One region of the Streptomyces sp. NBC_00012 genome, then DNA from elsewhere that is predicted to be linked to it. Evidence: riboswitches for the same ligand, from Rfam matches in the RefSeq annotation. Region 1 holds a riboswitch; each other region holds the start of a gene.

What was found. Region 1 has a riboswitch for cyclic di-AMP ahead of OHA19_RS10455 (M23 family metallopeptidase). Riboswitches for the same ligand answer to the same signal wherever they lie in the genome.
Region 2: linked by a shared signal. The riboswitch ahead of OHA19_RS06085 (peptidoglycan DD-metalloendopeptidase family protein) and the one ahead of OHA19_RS10455 (M23 family metallopeptidase) in region 1 are both predicted to bind cyclic di-AMP.
Region 3: linked by a shared signal. The riboswitch ahead of OHA19_RS24380 (transglycosylase family protein) and the one ahead of OHA19_RS10455 (M23 family metallopeptidase) in region 1 are both predicted to bind cyclic di-AMP.
Region 4: linked by a shared signal. The riboswitch ahead of OHA19_RS03825 (transglycosylase SLT domain-containing protein) and the one ahead of OHA19_RS10455 (M23 family metallopeptidase) in region 1 are both predicted to bind cyclic di-AMP.

Annotation. Positions count from the first base shown of each region.
Region 1 covers NZ_CP108309.1:2,264,091-2,271,410, reverse strand. The annotation lists gene OHA19_RS10465 (M16 family metallopeptidase) at 1-796, shown strand, start outside; gene OHA19_RS10460 (M16 family metallopeptidase) at 823-2,205, shown strand; cyclic di-AMP (ydaO/yuaA leader) riboswitch at 2,478-2,643, shown strand; gene OHA19_RS10455 (M23 family metallopeptidase) at 2,657-3,478, shown strand; gene OHA19_RS10450 (GntR family transcriptional regulator) at 3,703-4,398, shown strand; gene OHA19_RS10445 (HPr family phosphocarrier protein) at 4,679-4,960, opposite strand; gene OHA19_RS10440 (GNAT family N-acetyltransferase) at 5,134-7,320, shown strand, end outside.
Region 2 covers NZ_CP108309.1:1,282,039-1,289,358, reverse strand. The annotation lists gene OHA19_RS06090 (alpha-galactosidase) at 1-1,860, shown strand, start outside; cyclic di-AMP (ydaO/yuaA leader) riboswitch at 2,132-2,309, shown strand; gene OHA19_RS06085 (peptidoglycan DD-metalloendopeptidase family protein) at 2,315-3,247, shown strand; gene OHA19_RS06080 (SGNH/GDSL hydrolase family protein) at 3,437-4,279, shown strand; gene OHA19_RS06075 (STM4011 family radical SAM protein) at 4,356-5,318, opposite strand; gene OHA19_RS06070 (STM4012 family radical SAM protein) at 5,327-6,691, opposite strand; gene OHA19_RS06065 (STM4013/SEN3800 family hydrolase) at 6,688-7,320, opposite strand, start outside.
Region 3 covers NZ_CP108309.1:5,282,096-5,289,415, forward strand. The annotation lists gene OHA19_RS24365 (nucleoside triphosphate pyrophosphohydrolase) at 1-391, shown strand, start outside; gene OHA19_RS24370 (cytochrome P450) at 501-1,814, shown strand; gene OHA19_RS24375 (transglycosylase family protein) at 1,919-2,857, shown strand; cyclic di-AMP (ydaO/yuaA leader) riboswitch at 3,158-3,329, shown strand; gene OHA19_RS24380 (transglycosylase family protein) at 3,333-4,103, shown strand; gene eno (phosphopyruvate hydratase) at 4,402-5,691, shown strand; gene OHA19_RS24390 (septum formation initiator family protein) at 5,806-6,276, shown strand; gene OHA19_RS24395 (DUF501 domain-containing protein) at 6,336-6,869, shown strand; gene OHA19_RS24400 (exopolyphosphatase) at 7,049-7,320, shown strand, end outside.
Region 4 covers NZ_CP108309.1:784,514-791,833, reverse strand. The annotation lists gene OHA19_RS03845 (APC family permease) at 1-748, opposite strand, end outside; gene OHA19_RS03840 (hypothetical protein) at 953-1,333, shown strand; gene OHA19_RS03835 (DUF305 domain-containing protein) at 1,440-2,108, shown strand; gene OHA19_RS03830 (ABC-F family ATP-binding cassette domain-containing protein) at 2,195-3,859, opposite strand; cyclic di-AMP (ydaO/yuaA leader) riboswitch at 4,389-4,574, shown strand; gene OHA19_RS03825 (transglycosylase SLT domain-containing protein) at 4,579-5,076, shown strand; gene OHA19_RS03820 (FAD-dependent monooxygenase) at 5,111-6,268, opposite strand; gene OHA19_RS03815 (TetR/AcrR family transcriptional regulator) at 6,353-6,979, shown strand; gene OHA19_RS03810 (hypothetical protein) at 7,036-7,320, opposite strand, start outside.

The sequences.
Region 1 (7,320 bases):
CTTCTTCCGTACGTACTACGCGCCCAACAACGCGGTGCTCTCGGTCGTCGGCGACATCGACCCCGAGCAGACCCTCGCCTGGATCGAGAAGTACTTCGGCTCCATCCCGTCCCACGACGGCAAGCAGCCGCCGCGCGACGGCACGCTCCCCGAGATCATCGGCGAGCAGCTGCGCGAGGAGGTGCGCGAGGAGGTCCCGGCACGCGCGCTGATGGCCGCCTACCGGCTGCCGCACGACGGCACCCGCGAGTGCGACGCGGCGGACCTCGCGCTGACCGTGCTCGGCGGCGGGGAGTCGTCGCGGCTGCACAATCGCCTGGTGCGCCGTGACCGTACGGCCGTGGCGGCCGGGTTCGGGCTGTTGCGGCTGGCCGGTGCGCCCTCGCTGGGCTGGCTGGACGTCAAGATGTCCGGCGGCGTCGAGGTGCCGCAGGTCGAGGCCGCGGTCGACGAGGAGCTCGCCCGGTTCGCCGCCGAGGGCCCCACGCCCGAGGAAATGGAGCGCGCGCAGGCCCAGTTGGAGCGCGAGTGGCTGGACCGCCTCGGTACGGTCGCCGGCCGCGCCGACGAACTGTGCCGGTTCGCCGTGCTGTTCGGCGACCCGCAGCTCGCCCTGACCGCTGTTCAGCGGGTGCTCGATGTCTCCGCGGAGGAGGTCCAGGCGGCCGCCAAGGCCCAGCTGCGCCCCGACAACCGTGCGGTGCTGGTCTACGAGCCGGTCGAACCGGCAGAGTCAGCTGACGCAGCGGACACCGACGAGACCGACACCGACGCGCACGAGGGGGCGGACCAGTGACCGACGCTGCCGCGACTGGAGTTTCGATGCAGTACCACCCACAGCCGGTCCCCGGCGTCGCCCGCCCCTGGGCCTTCCCCGCGCCCGAGCGCGGCGCCCTGCCCAATGGCCTCACGGTGCTGCGCTGCCACCGCCCCGGTCAGCAGGTCGTGGCCGTCGAGATCTTCCTCGACGCCCCGCTGGACGCCGAGCCCCAGGGCCTCGACGGCGTGGCCACGATCATGTCGCGGGCGCTGAACGAGGGCACCGACAAGCACACCGCGGAGGAGTTCGCCGCCGAGCTGGAGCGCTGCGGCGCCACTCTCGACGCGCACGCCGACCACCCCGGCGTCAGGGTCTCCCTGGAGGTCCCGGCCTCCCGGCTGGCCAAGGCCCTCGCGCTGGTCGCCGAGGCGCTGCGGGCGCCCGCCTTCGCCGAGAGCGAGATCGAGCGGCTGGTGCGCAACCGGCTCGACGAGATCCCGCACGAGCAGGCCAACCCGGCCCGGCGCGCCGCCAAGCAGCTCTCCAAGGAGCTCTTCCCGGCCACGGCGCGGATGTCGCGCCCGCGCCAGGGCACCGAGGAGACGGTGGAGCGGATCGACTCGGCCGCCGTGCGCGCCTTCTTCGACGCCCACGTCCGGCCGTCCACGGCGACCGCCGTGGTTGTCGGGGACCTCACCGGCATCGACCTGGACGCCCTGCTCGCCGACACCCTCGGTGACTGGTCGGGGGACACCGCCGCGCCCCGCCCCGCCCCGCCGATCACCGCAGACGACACCGGGCGGGTGGTGATCGTCGACCGTCCGGGCGCGGTGCAGACGCAGCTGCTGATCGGCCGGATCGGCGCCGACCGGCACGACAGCGTGTGGCCGGCCCAGGTGCTCGGCACGTACTGCCTGGGCGGCACCCTCACCTCCCGTCTCGACCGGGTGCTGCGCGAGGAGAAGGGCTACACGTACGGCGTACGGGCCTTCGGCCAGGTGCTGCGGTCGTCGGCCCCGGACTCCGCCTCGGGGGCGACCGGCGCCGCGATGCTCGCCATCAGCGGGTCGGTGGACACGGAGTCCACCGAGCCGGCGCTCAAGGACCTGTGGACCGTCCTGCGGACCCTGGCGGCCGAGGGCCTGACCGACGCGGAGCGCGAGACGGCCGTGCAGAACCTCGTGGGTGTGGCGCCCCTGAAGTTCGAGACGGCGGCCTCCGTCGCGGGCACCCTCGCCGACCAGGTCGAGCAGCACCTCCCCGACGACTACCAGGCGCAGCTGTACGCCCGGCTCGCGGAGACCGGCACGGTCGAGGCGACCGCGGCGGTAGTCAACGCCTTCCCGGGTGACCGGCTGGTCACGATCCTCGTCGGCGACGCGGCACGGATCGAGGAGCCCGTCCGGGCGCTGGGCATCGGCGAGGTATCGGTGGTCACCGGCTGACGACCGGCCCGGCGGGCGTCAGGACGGGGCCGGTCGACGGCCCCGCCCCGGCCGCTTCCCCTCGCCTTATCGCAAGATATCGGGACAAAAGGGAAGGTCCTTGCGAGTGCGATCTCGCCAGGGCCTTCCCTTTTGTCCGTTCTGGGTGGGAGGTTGCCTGTCTGCCCTGTGGGATGCGCTACAAAGCGGCCCGTCCGTTTGGTGAATGAAAGTAACCCCGCTTAGCGTCGGTTCGACTGCCCGTCACTCGTATGCCGCATCCGCGACGTACCGGACAGTCATCGCCGAGTCCCCGTCAGGCGCGAGCCTGGGGAGCCGGGGACCCACGCAGTCCCTGGGGTGAATCGGATGCCTGAGCCCGGACGGGCCGGGGTGTCCGTAGGAGACCTTCCTGCTCCGAACCCGTCAGCTAACCCGGTAGGCGAGAAGGAAGGAAAGGATCAGCCACTCCATGGCGTTCACCCGTGCCACCGGGAAGCACCGTGCCCCGAGCCGACTGACGCGCGGCAGCGCGAAGGTTGTCGGCGTCGCGGCTCTGGCCACCACCGGCGTCATCGGCGGCCTGGCCGCTCCCGCCTTCGCTGCGGACTCCGACGCCCCCTCCGCGAGCGAGACCGGCCTCAACCAGGTCATCGCCATCGACAAGACCCTTGCCGACCGGATCGACGCCCAGGCCGACGCCCAGCAGCATCAGGCCGACGCCGCGGCGAAGGCGAAGGCCGAGGCCCACCGGAAGGCCGAGGCCAAGAAGAAGGCCGAGGCGAAGGCCAAGGCAGCGGCGAAGGCCAGGGCCGAAGCGAAGCGCGCCGCCGAGGCCCGCGCCGAGAAGGCCCGCGCCGCCCGGTCCGCCGAGCGCACCCGACTGGGCGCCTTCCAGCTCCCGGTCGCCGGTTCGTACGTCTCCACCGGCTACAAGTCCAGCGGCTCGCTCTGGTCCTCCGGCAGCCACTCGGGCATCGACTTCCACGCCGCGTCCGGCAGCTCCGTCGTCGCCGTCGGCGCTGGCACGGTCGTCGAGGCGGGCTGGGGCGGCGCGTACGGCAACAACATCGTGCTTCGGATGACGGACGGCACGTACACGCAGTACGGCCACCTCTCCTCGATCGGGGTCTCCGTAGGCCAGAGCGTCGGCGCGGGCCAGCAGATCGGCCTCTCCGGCTCCACCGGCAACTCCACCGGACCGCACCTCCACTTCGAGGCCCGGACGACGCCGTCGTACGGCTCCGACATGGACCCGGTCGTGTACCTGCGCGCCCACGGCGTCAACGTCTGACCGACGCTCCACCGCACCACCTCGTCGAAGGCCCCGGCAGCGCGCCGGGGCCTTCGGTATTCCCGCCGCCTGCCCGCGGGGTACGACTGCCCGCCGACCGCCCCGTGGCCAAAAGATATTCATTGATTTCCGCCCGGCATCGGAAATGCAGCCGCATTGCAATAGGGTCGCGTAACCGGCGTCGGCCGGCCGCGTTTCGCGGGGATTGAGGCGGAGGTTCGGACATGCGCATTCCGGCGCATTCGGTATGCACGGCGATCCGTGACGACATCGTCTCCGGTGTCTTCGAACGCGGCAGTCGTCTCACGGAGGAGTTGCTGGCCCGCCGTTACGGGGTCTCCCGCGTCCCGGTGCGGGAGGCGCTGCGCACCCTGGAGTCCGAGGGCTTCGTGGTCACCCGCCGGCATGCGGGCGCCTGTGTCGCCGAGCCCACCGAGCTGGAGGCGGCCGACCTCCTGGAGGTCCGCACACTGCTGGAGCCGCTGGGTGCCGCCCGTGCCGCGCAGCGCCGCACCGAGGCTCACCTCAAGGTGCTCCGCGGGCTCGTGCGGCTCGGCCAGGACCGGGCCCGGTGCGGTGAGGGCGAGGACCTGCGCGCACTGGGCGGCTGGTTCCACGAGACACTGGCGCAGGCCTCCGGCAGTCCCGGCCTGATCGCGCTGCTCACCCAGCTGCGACACAAGATCGCCTGGATGTACGCGGTCGAGCAGCCCGCCCGCCCGGTGGACTCCTGGGCCGAGCACGGGGCCATCGTGGACGCGGTGGCGCGCGGCGACGCGGAACGTGCCAGGGCGCTGGCAGCGCACCACGCGGAACGGGCAGCGGCCGCGCACCGGTTGCGACGGTGGCCCGCCGCTCCCCGCGCCGGCCGGGTGAGGACCTCGCAACATTCCGTAAACACGGCGGGCGCCCGGCATTAACAATTGCGCCGTATACAAGAGAAGTAATTGCTCGGGATTTTCCCGGTCAGGTAGTTGCTCGGGATGTTCCCCGGCCGGTCGTCCCGCATTTCGCCCCGACCGAATTTCGCGCGCTGGGATCCCGGGTGGCCGAGGTCTGCTGCTCGAATTCCGACTCCCCGCATCTCGGTCATCCGGATTTCCGCCGGGCGGCCCGTTCCGGAAACAAAGCGGCCCGTTCCGGAAACAAAAGAGCCGTGGCCCCGTTCCAGGGTGCCACGGCTCTCTCTCGGAGCATGGTTCAGACGGTCTCCGGGAGCTCCTCGAGCCCCTCGGTGACGAGCTTCGCCAGGCGGTCCAGGGCGGCTTCGGAGTTGTCGGCCTCGGATGCGAGCACGATCTCCTCGCCACCCTGCGCGCCGAGACCGAGGACCGCGAGCATGGAGGCTGCGTTCACCGGGTTGCCGTCGGCCTTGGCGATCGTCATGGGGACGCCGGAAGCCGTGGCGGCACGGACGAAGATGGAAGCGGGGCGGGCGTGCAGGCCCTCGGCCCAACCGACGTTGACGCGGCGCTCAGCCATGGTTCTGCCCTTCACGAATCAACAGTTGTCTAGACCAGTCTCTCACGCGGTGCGCAGTGCTCCGGCCGACCCCGGGAGCAGCCCGCGATGCCTGCGGCCCCGCCGATCGGCCCTCTCAGACTGCCCCGGCCCCGGGACCTACGCGACCGCTGACGGAGCCGTACTCTTTGCCCATGCAGCCCGCGCCGGAGCAGAGTCCGCATCACGCTTATCCCGACCACTGGGAAGCGGACGTGGTGCTCCGCGACGGAGGCACCGCGCGCATCAGGCCCATCACCACGGACGACGCCGAACTGCTGGTCAGTTTCTACGAGCAGGTCTCCGACGAGTCGAAGTACTACCGGTTCTTCGCGCCGCACCCACGGCTGTCCGACCGGGACGTGCACCGCTTCACCCATCACGACTACGTCGACCGGGTGGGGCTCGCCGTCACGGTCGGCGGCGAGTTCATCGCGACCGTCCGCTACGACCGGATCGACGAGCGCGGCAGGCCCGCCTCCGCCCCCGCCGACGAGGCCGAGGTCGCCTTCCTCGTCCAGGACGCGCACCAGGGACGCGGCGTGGCCTCGGCGCTCCTCGAACACATCGCCGCCGTCGCCCGCGAGCGCGGCATCCGCCGCTTCGCCGCCGAGGTGCTGCCCGCCAACACCAAGATGATCAAGGTGTTCCGGGACGCCGGCTACACCCAGCAGCGCAGCTTCGAGGACGGCTCCGTCCACCTCACCCTTGACCTCGAACCGACAGCGGAGTCCCTCGCCGTCCAGCGCGGCCGTGAGCAGCGGGCGGAGGCGCGGTCCGTGCAGCGCCTGCTGGCCCCCGGATCCGTCGCGGTCATCGGCGTCGGCCGGACCCCCGGCGGCGTCGGCCGCACGGTCCTGCGCAACCTCCTCGGGGCCGGCTTCACCGGCCGCACGTACGCCGTGAACCGCGCCCTCGCCGCCGGCCAGGTGACCATCGACGGCGTCCCCGCCCACCGCTCGATCGGCGACATCGACGAGCAGGTCGACCTCGCGGTCGTCGCCGTCCCGGCCGACCGGGTCCCGGAAGCCGTCGCGGACTGCGGCGAGCACGGCGTCCAGGGTTTGGTCGTCCTCTCCGCCGGATACGCCGAATGGGGCGCCGAGGGCCGGGAACGGCAGCGCGAACTGGTCCGGCAGGCCCGCTCGTACGGAATGCGGATCATCGGGCCGAACGCCTTCGGTCTGATCAACAACGCCGAAACGGTTCGGCTGAACGCCTCGCTCGCCCCCGAGCCGCCCGCCCCCGGGCGCATCGGCCTCTTCACCCAGTCCGGCGCGATCGGCATCGCGCTGCTCTCCGGGCTCTACCGGCGCGGCGCGGGCCTGTCCACCTTCATCTCCGCGGGCAACCGCGCCGACATCTCCGGCAACGACTTCCTCCAGTACTGGTACGAGGACCCCGACACCGACGTCGCCCTGCTGTACCTCGAATCGCTCGGCAACCCCCGCAAGTTCACCCGCCTCGCGCGGCGCACCGCGGCGGTCAAGCCGGTGGTCGTGGTGAAGGGCGCCAGGCACAGCGGCTCCACCCCGCCCGGCCACGCGGTACCGATCAGCCGGATCCCGGACGCGACGGTCTCGGCGCTGATGCGGCAGGCGGGCGTGATCCGGGTCGACACGGTGACGGAGATGGTCGACGCGGGCCTCCTCCTCGCCGACCAGCCGCTCCCGGCCGGCCCCCGGGTCGCGATCCTCGGCAATTCCGAATCGCTCGGTCTCCTCACGTACGACGCCTGCCTCGCCGAGGGGCTGCGCCCGCGCCCGCCCCTCGACCTCACCACCGCCGCCACCCCTCAGGACTTCAGGAACGCCCTGGCCGAAGCCCTCGCCGACGACGGCTGCGACTCGGTGGTGGTGACGGCGATCCCGTGGGTCGGCGAGGACGGCGAGGCGGAGTCGGGCGACGGAGAGGTGCTCGCGGCCGCCCTGCACACGGCCGCCGCCGCAGGCCCGGCCAAGCCGGTGGCCGTCGTGCACGTCGAGATCGGCGGGCTGGCCGAGGCCCTCGCCGCGGCCACAAGCACGGTCGCCCAGCCCCGCCCGACCCCGGCCCCGACCTCGACCCCGGACCCGCCTTCGGTCCGGACCGCCCCGCCCGAGCCCGGCCCGGCATCCGCAGCCCCACTCACCAGCGCCCCCGGCACCCGGAACGGCCGGATCCCCGCCTACCCCGCCGCCGAACGGGCGGTGCGCGCACTGGCCGAAGCGGTGCGGTACGCGCAGTGGCGACGGCAGGCCGCCGTGCCCGGCAAGGTGCCCGAGTTCCTCGACGACACCATCGACGAGCCCGGCACCGCCGCCCTCATCGACACCCTCCTCGGCCCCGACCCCGACCCGAGG
Region 2 (7,320 bases), 980 kb from region 1:
GCCCTCTCGGTACGCACCCCGCAGGTCCGGGGCACCGAGTGGACCTTCGATACCGCCGAGGTGGACGGGGACGAGCTGCGGATCGGCTTCACCGACTCCGTGCACCGGCTCGCCCTGACCCTGCACTACCGGATGCGGGACGACTCCGACGTCGTGGAGCGCTGGGCCACCGTCGCCCACGCCGGACCGGATGGCCCGCCGCTGGAACTGCTGCGCGCAGACGCGGCCGCCTGGTCGCTGCCCGCCCGCGACGGCTGGCGGCTGAGCCGGCTGCACGGGCGCTGGGCGGCGGAATCCCGGCTCGCGCGGGCGGAGCTGCTCCATGGCGAGAGCGTCATCTCCAGCAGGCGGGGCCACACCGGCCATCAGTTCCTGCCGTGGGTCGCGCTGGACGCCGACGGCGCCGCGACCGAGGAGAACGGCGAGGTGTACGGCTGCGCGCTCGGCTGGTCCGGGTCGTGGAGGATCTCCGTGCAGCGGCTGCCCGACGGGCTCGTACAGATCACCGGCGGCGCCGGCTACGACGACTCCGGACTGTTGCGGCTGGCGCCGGGGGAGTCGTACACCACGCCCGTCTTCGCCGGCCTGTGGAGCGGGCAGGGGTTCGGCGGGGCGAGCCGCGCCTGGCACGCCTGGCAGCTGGCCCATGTGATCCCGGGCGCGGAGGACGTGCGGCCGGTGCTCTACAACTCCTGGGAGGCGACGGGCTTCGACATCTCGCTGGACAAGCAGCGAGCCCTCGCCGAGCGGGCCGCCGCGATGGGCGTCGAACTGTTCGTCGTGGACGACGCGTGGTTCGGGCAGCGGACCAGCGACCGGGCCGGGCTCGGCGACTGGACGCCGAATCCGGACCGCTTCCCCGGCGGGCTGAAGCCACTCGCCGACGAAGTGCACGGGTTCGGCATGCAGTTCGGTATCTGGGTCGAGCCGGAAATGGTCAACGCTGACAGTGATCTCTATCGAGCACATCCCGACTGGGTGCAGCACTTCCCCGGGCGGGCGCGGACGGAATACCGCAACCAGCTGGTGCTCAATCTGGCCCGTCCGGATGTGCAGGCATATCTGTGGGAGCAGCTGGATACGCTGCTCTCCGAAACGCCCGTCGACTACGTGAAATGGGATTTCAACCGCTGTTTCACCGATGCGGGCTGGCCGGGCGAGGAGTACCCGCAGAAGCTCTGGATCGACCACGTGGATGCCCTGTACGCGCTGATCGACCGGCTCAGGGCCGCACATCCCACGGTCGCGTTCGAGTCCTGCTCGGGCGGCGGCGGCCGGATCGACCTGGGGATCCTGTCCCGTACGGACCAGGTGTGGACCTCCGACAACACCGACCCGCTCGACCGGCTCGCCATCCAGGAGGGATTCGGGCACATCCACCCGGCCCGGGTGATGGCCGCCTGGGTCACCGACAGCCCGAACGACCAGCTCAACGGCAGGGTCAGCTCGCTGCGCTTCCGTTTCGTGAGCGCGATGGCCGGTGTGCTCGGGGTCGGCGGGGACCTTGCCGAATGGAGCGACCAGGAGCTGGCGGAGGCGCGGGCCTGGGTGGACCTCTACAAGGAGATCCGCCCGGTCGTGCAGCAGGGCGCGCTGTACCGGCTGCGTGAGCCGCGCGGCGGACTGAGCGCGGTCCAGTACGTCCACGGGGACGACGCCGTGGTCCTGATGTGGCTGGAGGCGCAGCGGTACGGGGAGCGGCCACCGGTCCTGCGGCTGCGCGGGCTCGACCCCGAGGCGACCTACACCTGCCTGGACACGGGGGCGGTGCACCACGGTTCGGTACTGCTGCATCAGGGGCTGCACTCCGGACTCCGGGGCGATCTCGACGCGCGGGTGCTGAGGCTCCGACGGGCATGATGCGCCTTATGTCCGTAATACGGCCATTTGCCCGAACATGGCCTGTTCGTAAGGGACATGGCGGTCGCCTCGTGAGCGGGATCATATCCGTGACGGTGTGTGGCGAAGGGCGAGTCGGGTAATCCGTGCGCGGTGCGGAAATTCAAGATCCTTAATCCACGGAGTGTGACCGGAATTCCGCGCCGATTTCCCGGCGCGGATTCCGGCGTGGAACCTGTGGCTTGTTCTCGTCGTCCCGACTCGCTTACGGTCACCGTCAATCCGGTCGGACCGCCTAATCCTGCCGCCGCCCGGAATTCACATCCACTCATCGTGTGGCAGGAGCGGGGGAACCAGGTAAGCCGCCGATCGGAGAAATCCGGCCGGCTCGGGGTTAAGACGCACTCAGTGCGGCCGGGCATCTCCAGCCCGAACCCGACAGCTCACCTCGCAGGCGCCGGAGAGGAATTACGCCATGCCCATATCGGGTAAGCACCGTCGTCCCAAGCTCAGCACCATCGCGCGTGGCGTCGCCGCGGTCAGCGCCGGCGGCGCCGTCGTCGCACTGCCGCTGCTCGGCGCCACCGGTGCCCAGGCCGCGGAGCAGGCCGTCCCGGCCGCCGCGCCGCAGCCGGCCGCCGCCACGCACGCCGCCCCGGTCGCGCAGAAGCAGGCCGCCACCACGACGTACTCCGTCGTCTCCGGCGACTACCTGTCGAAGATCGCCGCCGAGCACCAGATCAAGGGCGGCTGGCAGCAGCTGTACCAGGACAACCGCGAGGTCGTCGGCGAGGACCCCAGCCTGATCTTCCCGGGCATGAAGCTGACCCTCGGCGGCAAGGCCGCGGGCAACGCCGCGCCCACCGGCGCCGGCACCGGCTCGGCCCTCCCGTCGAAGGCGCCTTCGGTGGCCGTCGAGAAGTCCGCCCCGGCCAAGTCCTCGTCCGCCGCCACGGAGTCCAAGGCCCCGGCCTCCGCCCCGGCCGCCACCCAGAGCACCGGCTCCGGTTACGTCCACCCGGTCCCCGGCAACCACACCACCGCCTACCGCGCCTCCGGCTCCAACTGGTCCAGCGGCAGCCACACCGGTATCGACTTCCCCGTCTCGACCGGCACCAGCGTCAAGTCCATCACCTCCGGCACCGTCGTCGCCGCCGGCTGGGGCGGCGCGTACGGCAACCAGGTCGTCGTCAAGCACACCGACGGCCACTACTCGCAGTACGGTCACCTGTCCTCCATCTCCGTGTCGGCCGGCCAGGCGGTGAGCGCGGGCCAGCAGGTCGGCCTCTCCGGCGCCACCGGCAACGTCACCGGCCCGCACCTGCACTTCGAGGTCCGCACGGGCCCGGCGTACGGCTCGGACATCGACCCGATCGCCTACCTGGCCTCGCACGGCATCTCCGTCTGAGACGGACGGCCGGGCAACTGAGCGACCAGGCATGACCTGAGCAACACGGAAGGGGCGGTGCGCGGCGGCGCACCGCCCCTTCTGCTTATTCCCCCTTTACCAAAAACTGACCGGGTGGTCTATCTCACCACCCGTCAACCCCTTATTACGGTCGCGTAGGTCACATTCGGCGGTGCAGGATAAGCGTTTGTGGCAGACGATTCGAGAAAAAATCAACGTGGCGTCAACAACCGACAGGGCGTCATCGGGTCGTACGCGGCGATTGGCGACAGCTTCACCGAGGGAGTCGGCGACCCCGGCCCGGACGGGACCTTCGTCGGCTGGGCAGACCGATTCGCGGTACTTCTCGCGGACCAGCTCCCGGACCCCGATGCGACGGGCACGGAAGGTTCCGCACACGGGAATTTCAGGTACGCCAATCTCGCCGTACGCGGACGCCTCCTCGACCAGATCGTCGAGGAGCAGGTACCGCGCGCCAAGGAGCTCGCACCCGACCTGGTGAGCTTCTGCGCGGGCGGCAACGACATCATCCGGCCGGGCACCGACCCCGACGACGTGGCCGAGCGCTTCGAGCGTGCCGTCGCCGAGCTGACCCGAGCGGTCGGCACGGTCATGGTCACCACCGGCTTCGACACCCGTGGCGTTCCCGTGCTGCGCCATCTGCGCGGGAAGATCGCCACCTACACCGCCCATGTGAGGGCCATCGCCGACCGCTACGACTGCCCGGTCCTGGACCTGTGGTCGCTGCGGTCCGTCCAGGACCGGCGGGCCTGGGACGACGACCGGCTCCACCTGTCGCCCGAGGGACACACCAGGGTCGCGCTGCGCGCCGCCCAGGTCCTCGGCATCGACGTGCCGGCCGACCCCGACCAGGTATGGCCCCCGCAGGCACAACGCGGCACCCTCGAAGTGCGGCGCGACGACATCCACTGGGCACGCGAGTACCTGGTGCCGTGGATCGGCCGGCGGCTGCGCGGCGAGTCCTCCGGCGACCACGTCGAAGCGAAGCGCCCGGACCTCCTGCCGCTCTGAGGGGGCAGCCCTCGGACGGCCGATCGGTGCGTGCCCCGGCCGCACACCCACTGCCGCACCAGGGCGGGCCAGGTACTCAGGCCCGCCCGGTGCGGGAGGGCAGTGGTGACACGGGGGACGGCAGCGGCGAGGCGGGCAACGGCAGGGGTGACAACGGGAGTGACAGCGGCGACGCCGGGAGCGGCAGCGGCGACGCAGGGATCCGCTCCAGCACTCCGCCCGCGAAGACGTCGTACAGCGGAAGCGTCTCCAGGTGCACGTACCCGATGTGGCAGTCGCAGACCGCCAGCGGACAGGCTCGCGGACCGAGCGCCCGCCGGTAGCTCCCGTCGTAGAGATTGCCCAGCTCCGCCGGTACGAAATGGCAGCGCCGCACCGTGCCGTCACCGTCCACCGAGATGACCGACTCACCGGTCCGGCAGGGCAGCCCGGCCGACCGGTGCGGATGCCGGCTGTACGGGAAGAGCGGGTCGATGGCCGTCCAGCGGTCCGCCTCCTCGTCCGTGTACGTGTGGCCCTCCGCCGCGTTCACCCAGAGATAGACCTCGTCCGGCAGCGCGGCGCGCAGTCGTCGCGCCTCGTCGAGATGGCCGTCGAGCCCGACCACTCCGACACTGTGCCGGATGCCGAGCGCGGTCAGCTCCCGGCACTTGGCGAGGAACCGCTCGTACGGCGTCTGCCCCGGGTGGTACGTGCACCACAGCGCGATCTTCTCGCGGCCCGCCCCACCGGCTTCGGCCAGCCACCCCGTACGGCTGCTGATGTTGGTCTGGATGGCGACCCGGCCGATGTGCGGCAACTGCGCCAGCTCGACCAGGGCACGGCGGTACCAGGAGCGGACCAGGCCCTCGCCCCACGGCGTGAACAGCACCGAGATCCGGTCACCGGTCTGTGCCGCGGCCCACGCCGTGAACCGCTCCAGCGCGGCCCGGTCGGCGCGCAGCTGCTCCCGGCTGTCGCGCCGCTTGGCGAACGGGCAGTACGGACAGTCGTAGTCGCACGAGGAGAGCGGCCCGCGGTAGAGGATCGTCAGGTCCATCGGCGCGCTCACTTCAGTTCGTACGCGGCCATCGCGGCGCGTACGTCGGGGGAGAAGAGTTCCGGTCCCAGCGCGTCGGAGTGGGCCAGGCCCTCGGGGGAGAGCCGCAGCAGTCCGGACGCCCCGGCCGACGCGTCGAGCCAGCCGTGCGACTCGAACCGGGCCAGCTCAAGGGGGAAGTCGTCGGCCGGCGAGGTGCCGAACCGCTCCCGGTAGTCGGTCAGTGGCAGCCCCCCGGCCTGGAGCATCGACTGGAGCAGGTGGCGCCGGCGCGCCTCGTCGCCGTCGACGTACCGTCCGACCTCCGCGTGCGAGAAGTCCTCGGTGGCGGTGTAGCCGTCGATGATCGCCCGCACCTCCCGCATCTCCACCGCGTAGTCGAAGGAGTAGTGCAGCTTCGTGGTGTACGAACGGGCGCCGCACCCAAGGCCGATCATGCCGTCGGTCTGGCAGGCGTAGTCGTCGGGCCCGTCCGCCCGAGGGGCGTCGGCGCGACGGAACATCCGCATCGAGACCTGCTCGTAGCCGTGGGCCAGGAGGTGGTCCCGGCCCGCGCGGTACAGGCGCAGCCGCTGCTCGTCCCAGGCCGCGTCCGCCGCGGCCTCGCTGTCGGCACCGAGCCGTCCCAGCCCGGTCAGGGGGCGCACGTACAACGGGTAGAGGTAGAGCTCCTCCGGCCGCCAGCCGAGCGCCGCGTCCAGCGAGGTGCGCCAGCTCTCCTCGGTCTGGCCGTCGATGCCGTAGATCAGGTCGATGTTGAGGACCGGGATGCAGGCGTCACGTATCCGGTCCAGCGAGGCTTCCACGTCGGCACGTCGCTGCGGGCGCACGGCGGCCCGCGCTTCGGCCTCCACGAAGCTCTGCACCCCGATGCTGATCCTGGTCGTTCCGCGGTCGGCGAGGACGGCCAGCCGGTCGGCCGTCGCGGTCGACGGCGATGTCTCGACCGAGAGCGGAACGGACCGCAGATCGGCGCCCATCCGCTTCTCCGCGATGTCGCAGAGCCGCTCCAGCTCCGCCGCGGTGAGGAACGTGGGCGTACCGCCGCCGAACGCGGCCGCGGCGAACCGCACCGGCCCGTCGTCACCCAGCGCGTCCCGGACCGCGGTGGCCTGCCGGTCCAGCGCGTCGAGGTACCGGGTCGTCAGCTCGTCGGGAGCACCGATCCGGGTGAACAGATTGCAGAAGCCGCAGCGGACCTCGCAGAACGGGATGTGGAGGTAGAGCGAGAGCGCGTTCTTGCGCTCTGCCGCCCACAGCTCGCGCAGCCCCGGCCGGTCGGCGAGCGGCCGGTAGGCGGTCTTGTGCGGGTAGGCGTACACATAGCTCTGGTACGGCCGGACAGCCGGTGCGGCGGTCGTGGTGCGGCTCATGATGCGGTGGCCCCCGGGTCCAGGAAGAAGTGCGCGTACGGAACGGTCCAGACGGACTCGTGACCGAGCCGGTGCCCGTTGTAGCCGTCGTCCCCGTACGCCGTGCCGTGGTCCGAGCAGACGATGGCGAAACAGCGGCGGCGGCTGCTGGCGGCGGCGAACAGCCTGCCGATGTGGGCGTCGACGTACTCCAGTGCAGCGGCATGGGTGGCGCGGGAGTCGCCCGCCTCGCGGGTGGCCCCCGGCTGGTGGAACCAGTTGGGCTGGTGCAGGGCGGAGACATTGACGAAGAGGAACAGCCGCTGCTCCGCCGGGAGTTCGGCGACGATCTGCTCGGCACGGGTCACCTGGGCCTCGAAGGAGGTGGGCGACGCCACACCGAACTCCGGCTCCCAGTGGCTCTCCTGGAACATGTCCGGCAGTACGGAACCGAGCGGCGGCTGCCGGTTGAAGAAGCCGACACCGCCGATGCACACCGTGCGGTAGCCCACCCCGGAGAGTCCGGACAGCAGATCCGGCGTGTCGAAGACAAACGTGCCCGGGGCGGTGGACTCACTGCCGGCGAAACGCGCCGCGAAAAGCCGCGGGTGCGGTCCCGGGCCGGCCGGTGTCGGCAGGAATCCCGCGAA
Region 3 (7,320 bases), 3.0 Mb from region 1:
GCAGGAGCCGTTCTCCGTCGACGACGTGGCAGCGACCCTCGTCGAGAAGCTGATCCACCGCCACCCGCACGTCTTCGGCGACGAGAGCGCCGAGACCCCGGAGGACGTCCACGCGCACTGGCTGCGGACCAAGGCCATCGAGAAGCAGCGCAAATCGGTCACCGACGGCGTCCCGCTCGGCCAGCCCGGCCTGGCGCTGGCGGCGAAGCTGGCCGGCCGGGTCCGTACCGCGAGGCTCGACGTGCCGCTCCCCACCGGCGACGGCATCGGCTACGAGCTCCTCGCCCTCGCCGTACGCGCCGAGCAGGACGGCATCGACCCCGAGGCCGCACTGCGTGCCGCGGGCCGCGCCTACCGGGACGCCATCAGGGCGGCGGAGGGCAACGAGTAGCGCCGGAGGGCGATGCCTGGCGCCGGAAGGAGCCGAGTAACGCCGGAGGGCTCTGCCTGACGCCGGAGGGCGGGGGACGGTGCACGGGGGCGGCGGATAACGTCGGGGGGTGAACCACAGCCCCGCCGACAGCCCCGCCGATCAGCCCGCCGCCTGCCCCGCCGGCGGCCCCGAACTCTTCACCTGGGAGTTCGCCACCGACCCGTACCCGGCCTACGCCTGGCTGCGCGAGCACAGCCCCGTGCACCGGACCGCGCTGCCCAGCGGCGTCGAGGCGTGGCTCGTGACCCGGTACGCGGACGCGCGGCAGGCGCTCGCCGACACCCGGCTCTCCAAGAACCCGGCGCACCACGCCGAGCCGGCGCACGCCAAGGGGAAGACGGGCATCCCGGGCGAGCGCAAGGCGGAGCTGATGACGCATCTGCTGAACATCGACCCGCCGGACCACACCCGGCTGCGCCGCCTCGTGGCCAAGGCGTTCACCCCGAGCCGGGTCGCCGAGTTCGCACCGCGCGTACAGGAACTGACGGACCGCCTCATCGACCGCTTCATCGCGGAAGGGAAGGCGGACCTCATCCACGACTTCGCCTTCCCGCTCCCCATCTACGCGATCTGCGATCTGCTGGGCGTCCCGCGCGAGGACCAGGACGACTTCCGGGACTGGGCGGGCATGATGATCCGCCACGGCGGCGGCCCGCGCGGCGGGGTGGCCAGGTCGGTGAAGAAGATGCGCGGCTATCTCGCCGAACTCATCCACCGCAAGCGGGAGAACCCCGGGGACGATCTGATCTCCGGGCTGATCCGGGCCAGCGACCACGGCGAGCACCTCACCGAGAACGAGGCCGCGGCCATGGCCTTCATCCTGCTCTTCGCCGGATTCGAGACCACGGTCAATCTCATCGGCAACGGGGTCTACGCCCTGCTGCGCAACCCCGGGCAGCGCGAACGGCTCCAGCTCTCCCTCGACGCGGGGGAGAGCGGGCTGCTGGAGACCGGCATCGAGGAACTGCTGCGGTACGACGGTCCGGTGGAACTGGCCACCTGGCGGTTCGCCACCGAACCGCTGACCCTCGGCGGACAGGACATCGCGGCCGGGGATCCGGTGCTCGTGGTGCTCGCCGCGGCCGACCGCGACCCGGAGCGCTTCGGGGACCCCGACACGCTCGACCTCGCACGACGTGACAATCAGCACCTCGGATACGGGCACGGCATCCACTACTGCCTGGGAGCGCCGCTCGCCCGGCTGGAGGGACGGACCGCGCTCGCCATGCTCCTGAACCGCCTTCCGGACCTGCGACTCGCGGTGGAACCTACCGATTTGCGATGGCGTGGCGGGCTCATCATGCGCGGACTTCGCACGCTTCCCGTGGAGTTCACCCCGGGGTCCGCCCACGCGGAAAGTGACACTCCGTCAACTCTGTGACTTTCACGTGATCTGCGCTGCATCGACTTGTGACTCCCGTTCGAACCCGGCTAGGTTCGCGTTCGACTCACCAGTCACACGTCAGCTACCCGGAAGGCAACCCCATGGGCTCCGCGAACGGCAGACACCGTCGCCCCCGTCAGGCACCCGCCATCGTCGTCGCCGCGGGCGTGACCGGATCGGCCATCGCCATCCCACTGCTCGGCGCGTCCGGTGCCCACGCGGCCGACGCCACGACCTGGGACCGGGTGGCCGAGTGCGAGAGCGGCGGCGCGTGGAGCGCCGACTTCGGGAACGGCTACTACGGTGGTCTCCAGCTCTCGCAGGACACCTGGAAGGCGTACGGCGGTGAGGCGTACGCGGAGCGCGCCGACCTCGCCAGCCGGGCGCAACAGATAGAGGTGGCCGAGAAGGTGCTGGACGACCGGGGCCCGCGGGCCTGGCCCAGCTGCGCGGTCATCTCCGGTCTGGCCGTGGACGGGACGCTGCCGGGGGTGGACCCGGGCTCGGTGCCCGCCGACGACCCGGCCGGGAGCGAGAAGCCGGCTGACGACGCGTCGGCGGACCCGTCCGACGCCGCCACGTCGTCGGACAGCGCCTCGGACGGTACGGACGCCGTGGACGGCGCGGACGAGGCCGGCAAGCCGTCGGGGGAGACCTCGCGGTCCCCGAAGCCCTCGGCCACCCCGTCCCCCGACGCGTCCGCCGACGCCCCCTCCGAGGTGCCCGGCGCGCCCAGCGGCAAGAGCGGCAAGCACCGCGGCACGCCGGCCGCGGAGAAGGGCGGCGGCGCGGACCGCGAAGGCCGCGAGTCGGGCCGCCACGCCTCGCGCGGCGGCAAGGACGCGCGCGACACGGCCGAGCCGGCAGTCGACGGCACGTACACCGTCCACGCCGGCGACAACCTCTGGTCGATTGCTGACGCACAGAAGGTTCCCGGCGGCTGGCCCGCGCTCTACGAGGCCAACAAGGGTGTCGTCGGCGCCGACCCGGACCTCATCCTCCCTGGCGAGAGCCTCGATCTCGATGTGAAGGCCAAGTGAGGAAAGTCTGATAATCGACTAACAACGCCTCAAAAACTGTGGCAGTTCAGGGACCTATGTCCGCTTATGCGTAAGTGAGACATGGGTCTCTTTGCGTCAACTGGCGTGTCGCGTCCGGAGAGCCCTTCCGCATCATGCCCCACCTGCGGAAATGGCAGATCTTCAGATGCAAATAAGGGGTGATTGTCCGATGTGTCCATCTTTGAATGTGGGGGTTGCGTATGTTTACGGTCAGAACCGCTCGCACCGCGGGCCCCGTCGACCGTCACGCCGAATCCTGCCGTCGGTCGAAGGGAACAGACGCGTAAAGCGCCGTAGGCAGGAGCGGGGGACCCAGGTAAGCGCCGGGCCCGATCGTCGAAAGACGCATCAGGACCGGCTTGGGGTGAAGTCGCGTGCTAGGACGTGCGACCGGGCAACTCACTTGGCCCGAACCCGACAGCTCACCTCGTAGGCGTCGGTGAGGAGAAGTTCCATGCTGCTTTCCAGCAAGGGCAAGCACCGCCGCCCGTCCAAGGCCGTCCGTATCGCCACGCTCGCCGGTGTCGCCGGTGCCGCCGTCGCCGTGCCCCTGATGGGCGCGACCGGCGCCTCCGCCGCCTCCGTCGCCACCTGGGACGCCGTCGCTCAGTGCGAGTCCGGTGGCAACTGGTCCATCAACACCGGCAACGGCTACTACGGCGGTCTGCAGTTCTCGCAGTCCAGCTGGGCCGCCGCCGGCGGTACGCAGTACGCCGCCCGTGCCGACCTGGCCACCAAGGCCCAGCAGATCGCCACCGCCGAGAAGCTCCTCGACATGCAGGGCCCGGGCGCCTGGGGCTGCGCCGGCGCCGGCGGCCTGACCAACGACGGTGTCGACCCGGGCGTCAACACCGGTTCGTCCTCGAACTCCTCCTCGAACTCCACCGCGAGCTCCAGCGCCTCCGAGCAGCAGAGCGCCCCGGCTGCCCCGAAGCAGCAGGCCCAGCCGAAGCCGGCCGAGCGCACCGAGGCCCCCGCCGCCTCCCGCTCGGAGCGCTCCGCCGCCCCGCAGGCCGAGTCGAAGAAGACCGTCACCACGCCGACCGGCGAGAAGGTCAAGAAGGGCGACGGCGAGTACAAGGTCGTCTCCGGCGACTCGCTGAGCGAGATCGCCGCCGACCACAAGGTCAAGGGTGGCTGGCAGAAGCTGTTCGACCTGAACAAGGACATCGTCAAGGACGCCGACCTGATCTACCCGGGTCAGCAGCTGCACCTGACGAAGTAGTCGCGGCTCTCTCCTCCCCGAGCACCACCCCGGTCCGGCGCGCGTTTCCCCGTATGCGCCCGGCCGGGGTGCTGCCGTTCCTCCGGGGAGGTGCGGCAGGGGTGTCGAATTGTTCAACTGTTGTAGTTACTGACCAGTAAATTTCTGGCTGTTTGCCCGGCAATGTGTGCCCTCGGGTCCTTTTTCGTCCCAGGGGTCGGGCGGTCGGCCGACTGATCGGGCCGGGCCGGTTAGGCTCTTGTCGCAAGGCCAAAGCGACCCTGCACAACCAGCGTCATATCCCAGAAGGAGATGCCTCGTGCCGTCCATCGACGTCGTCGTAGCCCGGGAAATCCTCGACTCCCGCGGAAACCCCACGGTCGAGGTAGAGGTCGGCCTCGACGACGGCAGCACGGGCCGTGCTGCTGTTCCGTCCGGCGCCTCCACCGGTGCGTTCGAGGCCATTGAGCTTCGCGACGGTGACCCCAACCGCTACCAGGGCAAGGGCGTCGAGAAGGCCGTCCTCGCCGTGATCGAGCAGATCGGCCCGGAGCTCGTCGGCTACGACGCCACCGAGCAGCGGCTGATCGACCAGGCGATGTTCGACCTGGACGCCACCGAGAACAAGGGCTCGCTCGGCGCCAACGCCATCCTCGGTGTCTCGCTCGCCGTCGCCCACGCCGCGTCCGAGGCCTCGGACCTGCCGCTCTTCCGCTACCTCGGCGGCCCGAACGCGCACCTGCTGCCCGTTCCGATGATGAACATCCTCAACGGTGGTTCGCACGCCGACTCCAACGTGGACATCCAGGAGTTCATGATCGCGCCGATCGGCGCCGAGTCCTTCTCCGAGGCGCTGCGCTGGGGTGCCGAGGTCTACCACACGCTGAAGAAGGTCCTGAAGACCAAGGGCCTGTCGACCGGTCTCGGCGACGAGGGCGGCTTCGCGCCGAACCTGGAGTCGAACCGCGCCGCCCTCGACCTCATCCTTGAGGCCATCAAGGAGGCCGGCTACGTCCCGGGCAAGGACATCGCGCTCGCGCTCGACGTCGCCGCGTCCGAGTTCTACAAGGACGGCAAGTACGAGTTCGAGGGCAAGGCCCGCTCGGCCGCCGAGATGACCGAGTACTACGAGGAGCTCGTCTCCGCGTACCCGCTGGTCTCCATCGAGGACCCGCTGTACGAGGACGACTGGGCCGGCTGGAAGGTCATCACCGACAAGCTCGGCGCCAAGGTGCAGATCGTCGGCGACGACCTCTTCGTCACCAACCCGGAGCGGCTGGCCCGCGGCATCGAGGAGGGCTCCGCCAACGCCCTGCTCGTCAAGGTCAACCAGATCGGCTCGCTGACCGAGACCCTGGACGCCGTCGAGCTGGCCCAGCGCAACGGCTTCAAGTGCATGATGTCCCACCGCTCCGGCGAGACCGAGGACGTCACCATCGCCGACCTCGCGGTCGCCGTGAACTGCGGCCAGATCAAGACCGGCGCGCCGGCCCGCTCGGACCGCGTCGCCAAGTACAACCAGCTGCTGCGCATCGAGGAGATCCTCGACGACGCCGCGGTGTACGCGGGCCGCTCGGCGTTCCCGCGGTTTCGCCCTGCGAACCAGTAGGCACAGCAAGGGCTGACAAGCCCGGCGGGGTCATGTGCCCCGGCCTCCGTCCGTCCCCGCACTCGGTCCCGTACCGTGTGCGGGGACGGACGTGCGTAGTGGGGAGGCGGAGACATGGCCGCGAAGGACCGGGACCGGTTCTCCACCGCGACCCGGCTGCGACTGCTCGGCGAGCAGACCGCGGCCCGCGTCTACCGGTCCCAGACCCGCCGCCAGGCCCGCCGTTCACGGCTCACCGGCCGGGCGGCCTTCCTCGCGCTCATCGTCTGCTCGCTGGTGGTCGCGCTCGCGTACCCGATGCGGCAGTACGTCTCGCAGCGTGACGAGATCGCCGACCAGGAGCGGCTGGCGCAGGAGGCCAAGGCCCGTACCGAGGAGCTGCGCGACGAGAAGGCGCGCCTCCAGGACGACGCGTACATCCGGCAGCTGGCCCGTACGCACCTGCATTACCTTCTTCCCGGGGAGACCGGTTACACCGTGATCGACCCCGACGCGGTCAAGGAGCGCGAGGGCAGGACGGACGAGTCCGGCCGGCCGTGGCACTCCAACCTCTGGGACGGCGTGGACAGCGCCGACCGCGACTGACTCTCTTCATCCATCTGCAGAACCGCAGTTCGAGCAGCCCGATCAGAACCTAGGCAGGCATGGAAACGCCCCCTCCCCAGACCGAGTCCACCGCGCCCACCGAGGCGGACATCGCCGCGTTCCAGCAGCAGCTGGGCCGTCCGCCGCGCGGTCTGCGCGCGATCGCGCACCGCTGCCCGTGCGGCAACCCGGACGTGGTCGAGACGCAGCCCCGGCTGGAGGACGGTACGCCGTTCCCGACGACGTACTACCTGACGTGCCCGCGTGCCGCGTCCGCGATCGGCACGCTGGAGGCGAACGGGGTCATGAAGGAGATGACCGAGCGCCTCGGTACGGACCCCGAGCTGGCCGCCGCGTACCGGGCCGCGCACGAGGACTACATCGCGCGGCGCGACGCGATCGAGGTGCTGGAGGGGTTCCCGAGCGCGGGGGGCATGCCGGACCGGGTGAAGTGCCTGCACGTCCTGGTGGGGCACTCGCTGGCCGCGGGGCCGGGGGTGAACCCGCTGGGCGACGAGGCGATCGCGATGCTGCCGGAGTGGTGGCGCAAGGGGCCGTGCGTTTCGCCGTGCGGCGCGCCGGACGAGGGCTGACCGTCCTTACGGGGGCTCTGCCCCCGGACCCCTGCTCCTCAATCGCCGGAGGGGCTTGATCCGGGGCTCTGCCCCCGGACCCCCGCTCCTCAATCGCCGGAGGGGCTGAATTGCCCCTCGTCCGCCCGAGGGGCTTGGACTGCCTCGTCCGTCGGAGGGGCTTGATCTGGGAGTGCTTGATGACCCGCGTGGCCGCCATCGACTGCGGTACCAACTCCATCCGTCTGCTCGTCGCCGACGCCGATCCGTCCACCGGTGAGTTCGTCGAGCTCGATCGGCGGATGGAGATCGTCCGGCTCGGGCAGGGCGTCGACCGTACCGGCCGGCTCGCCCCCGAGGCGCTGGAGCGGACGTTCGCGGCCTGCCGGCAGTACGCGGCGGTGATCAAGGAGCACGGGGCCCAGCGGATCCGCTTCGTCGCCACCTCCGCCTCGCGCGACGCGGAGAACCG
Region 4 (7,320 bases), 1.5 Mb from region 1:
CGGGTCCCAGGACGGCGAGCAGCGTGACGACGACGGCCGCGTAGACGAGCAGCGTGATGCCCAGCGCGAGCGGGATCGCGCGCGGGACGGTGCGTCGCGGGTCGCGGACCTCCTCGCCGAGAGTGGCGATCCGCGCGTACCCGGCGAACGCGAAGAACAGCAGACCGGCGGCCTGGAGCACGCCCCCGGCCGTGACGTCCGTGCCGAAGGCCAGCCGCCCGGCCTGCGCGGTGCCGCTGCCGAGGCAGGCGGTGACGACCGCCGCGAGGACGGCGAGGACGAACGCGACCATCACCCGGGTCAGCCGGGCGGACTTGTGCACGCCGGTGTAGTTGAGGGCGGTCAGGGCCACCACTGCCGCGACGGCCACCACGTGCTCCCGGCCGGGCCACACATAGGCGCCCACGGTCAGCGACATCGCCGCGCAGGAAGCCGTCTTCCCGACGACGAAAGCCCAGCCGGCGAGCAGGCCCCAGAACTCGCCGAGCCGCTCCCTGCCGTACACATAGGTGCCGCCGGACTCCGGGTGGCGGGCGGCCAGCCGGGCCGAGGACGTCGCATTGCAGTACGCCACCAGCGCGGCCAGCCCCAGCCCGGCCGGCAGCCAGGAACCGGCCGCGCCCGCGGCGGGCGACGGTGCGACGAAGACGCCTGCCCCGATCATCGAGCCCAGGCCGATCACCACGGCGTCGAACACGCCCAGGCGGCGCTTCAGCCCGCCCGCCGCCGATGATGCCGATGCGGTCATCGCCCACTCCAGTCGCTACAGGTGCACAGGTCGGGGGCACCGTAGCCGGGCAAGGTGTCCGGCAGGGGGCGGGGCGGCACACGACGGGAAACCCGGTGGGGGTATCGTCGGGCACACCGCAGGACCCATCGACCCGTACGACGAGCATTCGAGGCAGCCGTGGATCGCGGACGGACACGCACACCGGGAGCGTCCCGGCTGCTCGTGCTCTGTGCCGTCCTGCTCGGGCTGTTCCTCATGCACGGAGCGCCCGCGAGCGCCGCGGAGGGCTGCCACGACGCGATGGCCGTCACGGCGGCCGAACCCGCGCCGGGGGCCATGCCGATGGCCGACGGCCACTCCGCCATGGAGACCGGGCACGGTCCCGGTCAGGCGGCGGCCGCCATGGCCGCGATGAGCGGCGAGTCGTGCGTATTCACCCATGCCCGTGACCGGGTGCTGCCGCTGCTGATGGCACTGGGCCTGGTACTCCTGGCCGTTCGGGCGCTCGCCGGGCGCCGTACGGGTGTACGCGGACCGGCCCGGCGGGGACCGCCGTTCGCCGGCAGAGGGCTGCTGCTCCAGGTGTGCATCGCGCGGACGTGACAGGAATCCGCCGGTCCACGGGCCTTCGAGGCCGGGCCGGCCGGACGCCCCTGCCCCTTTCGCGCGCCACGGACGTGGCGCACCCACCTGGAAAGAACCTGTGATGATGTCCGCTTCCCGCTTCCCCGCGTCCCGACGCCGCCCCCTCGCGGCCGCCGGCACCGTCGCCGCCCTCGCTCTGGCGCTGACCGCCTGCGGCTCCTCCGACGGCTCGAAGAACGACGGTTCGTCCATGCCCGGCATGGACCACGGCTCCGCCGGCGCCTCCGCACCGGCCACCCCTGGCGCCGAGTTCAACGACGCCGATGTGAAGTTCGCTCAGCAGATGATCCCGCATCACCAGCAGGCCATCGAGATGGCGGAGCTGGCGGACGGCCGCGCCGCCGACCCCGAGATCAAGAAACTGGCCACCGCGATCGAGAAGGCCCAGGACCCCGAGATCAACACGATGAAGGGCTGGCTGACGTCGTGGGGCAAGCCGTTGCCCTCGTCCTCGATGGGTGACATGCCCGGGATGGATCACGGTGCGGACGGCTCGGGCATGCCCGGAATGATGTCCGGCAAGGCCATGAGCGATCTGGCGGCCGCCAAGGGCAAGGACTTCGACAAGAAGTTCGCCCAGCTCATGATCGGGCACCACCAGGGCGCCGTCACCATGGCCGAGGACGAGCAGAAGAACGGCGAGAACGCCGAGGCGAAGAAGCTCGCCGGTGCTGTCGTCACGGCCCAGACCGCCGAGATCGAGCAGATGAACAAGATCATCGACAGGCTCTGATCCCGGCAGGGGTGCGGGCCTCCGTCGCACGGAGGCCCGCACCCCCTCCCGGTCCGGCCGGTACGGAACGTTCCGACGCAGACCGCTCAGCCGGCGGCCTCCGGCGCAGAGAGCAGCCCGGCCACCTCCTCCGCGCCGGTCTCCCGCAGCTCCTCCCCGACCAGCAGCCACCTGGTGATGCCGACCGATTCGAGGAAGGCCAGGTCGTGACTGGCGATCAGGAGCGCGCCCTCGTAGGAGTCGAGCGCACCGGTCAGCTGCCGCACGCTGGCGATGTCGAGGTTGTTGGTCGGCTCGTCCATCATCAGCAGCTGCGGGGCCGGTGCGGCAAGCATCGTCGCCGCGAGGGCGGCACGGAAGCGTTCTCCGCCCGACAGTGTGCCCGCCGGCTGTTCCGCGCGCTTTCCCTGGAAGAGGAAGCGCGCGAGCTGGGCGCGGATGTGGTTGTCGGTGACCCCGGGCGCCATCCGGGCCACGTTCGCCGCGACGCTCAGTTCCTCGTCCAGCACATCGAGCCGCTGCGGAAGGAACCGCACCGGTACGAAGGTCCTTGCCTCGCCGGACAGCGGGGCCAGCTCGCCGGTGAGTGTGCGCAGCAGCGTCGTCTTCCCGGCGCCGTTGCGGCCGACGAGCGCGATGCGCTCCGGCCCGTTCACCTGGAGGGTGCCCTCGCGCAGGCGGCCGAACCGGGGGCGCAGCCCGTCCAGGCTCAACACGGTGCGCCCGGTGGGCACCGCCGTGTGCGGGAGGCTCACCCGGATCTCGGCGTCGTCGCGGATCGCGTCGGCGGCCTCCTCCCGGCGTTCGCGAGCCTCGTTGAGGCGCTCCTCGTGGACGCCGCGAAGCCGGCCCGCGGACTCCTGCGCCGACCGCTTCCGGCGGCCGGCCAGGATCTTCGGCAGACCGCCCTCGGCCTCCGCCTTCCGGCCGTTCTTCTGGCGCCGGGCCAGCTTCACATGGGTTTCCTCCAGTTCGCGCTTCTGGCGGCGCACATCGGCCTCTGCCGCACGCAACATCCGCCCGGCGGCCTCCTGTTCGGCGGCCACGGCCTCCTCGTAGGCCGACCAGCCACCGCCGTACCAGTTCACCGAGCCGGTGCGCAGTTCGGCGATCCGGTCCACGCGCTCCAGCAGTTCCCGGTCGTGGCTGACCACTACCAGTACGCCCGAGCGCCAGGAGTCGACGGCCTCGTAGAGCCTGCGGCGCGCGAACACATCGAGGTTGTTGGTGGGCTCGTCCAGGAGAAGGACGTCGGGGCGCTCCAACAGCAGCGCGGCCAGCCTGAGCAGGACGGTCTCCCCTCCGGACAACTGCCCCACGGTGCGGTCCAGTTCGATGCCACCGAGGCCGAGCGAGCCCAGTGTCGCCAGGGCCCGTTCCTCGACGTCCCAGTCGTCGCCGATCGTCTCGAAGTGCTTCTCGTCGACGTCCCCGGCCTCGATGGCGCGCAGCGCGTCGCGCCGATCGGCGATACCCAGGGCCCGGTCCACCCGCAGTGTTGTGTCGAGGGTGATGTTCTGCGGAAGGTGGGCGAGGCTGCCGCCGACGGTCACCGACCCCTGGGACGGGCGCAGTTGACCGGCGAGCAGTCGCAGCAGGGTGGACTTGCCGGCGCCGTTGGTGCCGACGAGACCGACGCGCCCCCGGCCGATGCCGAGCGAGAGCCCGTCGAAGACGGTCGTGCCGTCCGGCCAGCGGAAGGTCAGCGCCGAGCAGGTGAGGGAGGCGTGGGGAGTGGTGGGTGTCGCCATGGTGTTCCTCGCATTCGCAAGCGCAGTGAAGGGGGCTTCGTATGCGAGCACCACGCAGCGACCGGGCAGCGGAAGGAGGTGCGGCGGTCCTGGAGATCGAGGGACGGCTCATGCACCGAGGTCGCATCCACGCGGGGTCACGGGCAGTGCCAAGCACTGCTACGGCGTGACGGGCGTACGGACGGAGCCGTACGGCGCGATGTTCGCGAACCTCAGATGCGCAACGTCCACCTCAATCGGAGACAACAGGACATCAAGACTGTAACGACAGGGAGGAGGAAAGGCAATGTCACCGATGCCGGGCGACCGTAGTGCGAAATGCCCGCTTTTGTGAATTCGTGGCGCGAGTCACGTTCGGCCTCCGAGCTGCCGTGCCCCGTGCATCGGTTCCCTTTCCGCGCAAGGGGAGTGGCTTGTCCGGTGTGAGGTGGGTTACCGAAATTCCCGTTACTCGATCTTGTGGGTGAATTGCATTCGGAAATTAGGGTCTTGTCCCGTTCGGCTCTTCTCGCCTACGGTCACGGTCAATCCGGACGGAACGCCGAATCCTGCCGCCGTCCGGCAATCCGACCACCCATGTACGGCAGGAGCGGGGGACCCAGGTAAGCCGCCGATCCGGAATCCGGAACGGCTCGGGGTGAAGCCGCGTTCGTGCGCGGCCAGGCATCTCCAGCCTGAACCCGACAGCTCACCTCGCAGGCGACGGAGAGGAATCCACCATGCTCGCAACGGGCACGTACCGTCGTCGCAAGTCCACCCCGCTGACCCGCGGTTTCATCGCCGTGGGCACGGGCGCCGCCGCCCTCCTGCTGCCGCTGCTCGGCGCCCACACCGCGTCGGCGGCTCCGGCGCAGTCCGTCAGCGCCGCCGCCCCGGCCGCGCAGTCCGCGACGTACACGAACGATCTGGACGGCTGGATCAAGGAGTCGCTGGCCATCATGGCCGAGCACGGCATCCCGGGCAGCTACGACAGCATCCACCGCAACATCATGCGCGAGTCGTCCGGCAATCCGAAGGCCATCAACAACTGGGACTCGAACGCCGCCGCCGGGACGCCGTCCAAGGGCCTCCTCCAGGTCATCGATCCGACGTTCCGGGCCTACCACGTGCCCGGGACCGCGATGGACAGCTACGACCCGGTCGCCAACATCACGGCAGCGTGCAACTACGCGGCCGCCAAGTACGGCTCCATCGACAACGTCTTCGGGGCCTACTGACGTACGCCGCCGCATGACCGGGGCCGTCCCGAGGTCAGCCCAGCCTCGGGGGTGTCCAGTCGGCGTGGCGGAGGATCGTGCGGACGGTGACACGGGACGGTGCGAGACGCAGTGCCGTGTTGCGCAGGGCGACGGCCGCCGGGCGGGACAGCTGCTGGCCCATCCGGCCGGCCTGCCGCGCGGCCCGGGCGACCGACTGGCTGCGGGGCCGGCGCTCCGCGTCGTAACGGCCGAGAGCCGACTCGACGGTGGCTTCGGTGGAGAGCGCGGCGGCCAGTGTCGCCGCGTCCTCCAGCGCCTGGCAGGCCCCCTGGCCGAGATTCGGGGTCATGGCGTGCGCGGCGTCGCCGAGCAGTGCGATCCGGCCCACCACGTAGGAGGGAAGCGGGACGGCCAGCTCGTCGACGTCATGATGCAGGACGGCATCGGGCCGGGTCGCCGCCAGCAGGGCGGGAATGGGGTCGTGCCAGCCGCCGAACCGGCGGCGGACCTCCGCCAGCGGGTCCGGATGGCGCACGCCGGCGGGGGAGTTGAGCACCGCGTGCCACTCGGCCCGGCCGTCCGCGAAGGCGATGTGACCGAACTCGGCGCCCGCTCCCCACGTCAGCTCGAAGTCGGTACGCAGGTCGACCGGCGTCTCGGTGATGGCGCGCAGCACCGTCGAGCCGCTGTAGGCCGGACCGGGGTGCCCCGGGAGCAGCAGGCCGCGCAACCGGCTGCCGATCCCGTCGGCGGCCACGACCAGATCCGCTTCCAGCCGGGTTCCATCGGCGGCCATCCGCACCCGCGAGGCGTCGGAGCGGTCGACGGATGTCACCTCCGCCCCGATGATCAGGGATTCGGGAGGCAGCGCCGCGCGCAGCAGCCGGTGCAGCCCGGCCCGGGGGATGCCCATGATCGGGGTGCCCAGCTCTCGTTCCAGCGCGGCTCCGTCCATGCGCGCCAGCAGACGGCCGTCCGGGGTGCGGGTGCCACCGGTGTACTGGGGGCGCGCGGCCGCGCGTACCGCCGCGCCGACACCGAGGGCGTCCAGCGCGTGCATCCCGTTCGCGTGCAGGGAGATGCCCGCGCCCGCGTCGTCGAGGGTGCGGGCGCGTTCGACGACCGTCACCTCCCAGCCGATGAGCCGCAGCCCGATCGCGGCGGCCAGTCCACCGATGCCGCCGCCGACAATCACCGCGTTGTTGCCCATGCCGGGTCCCCTCTCGTGCTCCGCCTCGCCCTTCTACACCTGTAGAAGGAGGGTACGCCGTCTCTACAGGTGTAGAAAGGGGTGATGACCACAGAACGACGTGCCGTCCTGGCCGATGCCGCCATCCAGGTGCTGGCCGAGGAAGGGATGCGGGGCCTGACCCACCGGGCCGTGGACCGGGCGGCGGACCTGCCGCCCGGCACCACCTCGGCGTACTTCCGCACCCGTCAGGCCCTGCTCACCGCGCTCGTCAGGCGGCTCGTCGCGCACGACCAGGCGGAACTCCAGGAGGCCGGCGAGCGGGCGCCGGTGCCGCGTGACGCCGGTGAACTGACGGACGGGCTCGCCGGCTTCGTCGAACGGCGGCTCACCGGAGAGGGGCGGCAGCGGTCGCTCGCCCGTTATGCGTGCGCGGTCGAGAGCGTGCGCCACCTCGAGCTGCGCGAGATCCTCCTGCCGCGGGAGAACGCGGCCCGTGACGCCGTGCGGGCGTTCCTGCGCGCGCAGGGCGTGGCCGACGCCGAGGGCCGCACGCTCACGCTGCTGGCCTGCGTGGACGGGCTGGTCTTCGACCGGCTGGTGGGCGGCGGGGGAGTGCCGAGGGAGGAGATCTCGGGGCTGGTCGCCGCGGCCCTCCGCGGCTCCGGCCCCGGCGAAGGACCTGACTCCGGATCCGGCGGAGGATGTGACTCCGGCTCCGGGGGGGCGTGACTCCGTCGCTCAGGGATGACGCCCGGCCGCGTCACGCGGGGTGATGCCCGGCCGTGTCACTCCTGGGCGCGTTCCGCCGCCCGCCGCGGTTCGCGTCGGGGCATCACGGGAACGGTCGCAGCCTCCCCGCCCCGCACCGCCTGCACCGCCGCGTCGTGCAGGCGACGGCTGTCCTCCTCCGAACAGCACCGCACCGGACTGCCCGACATGGTGAACCAGTCGATCGCACCGGTGTACTGCACCGTGACCTGAGCCGAGTCGTCCGCCCAGGTCGTGTGAACGGTCAGGTCCCCGGACAGCACACCGACCTCGTCCGTGAGCACGCCACCGCGCCCAGAGAA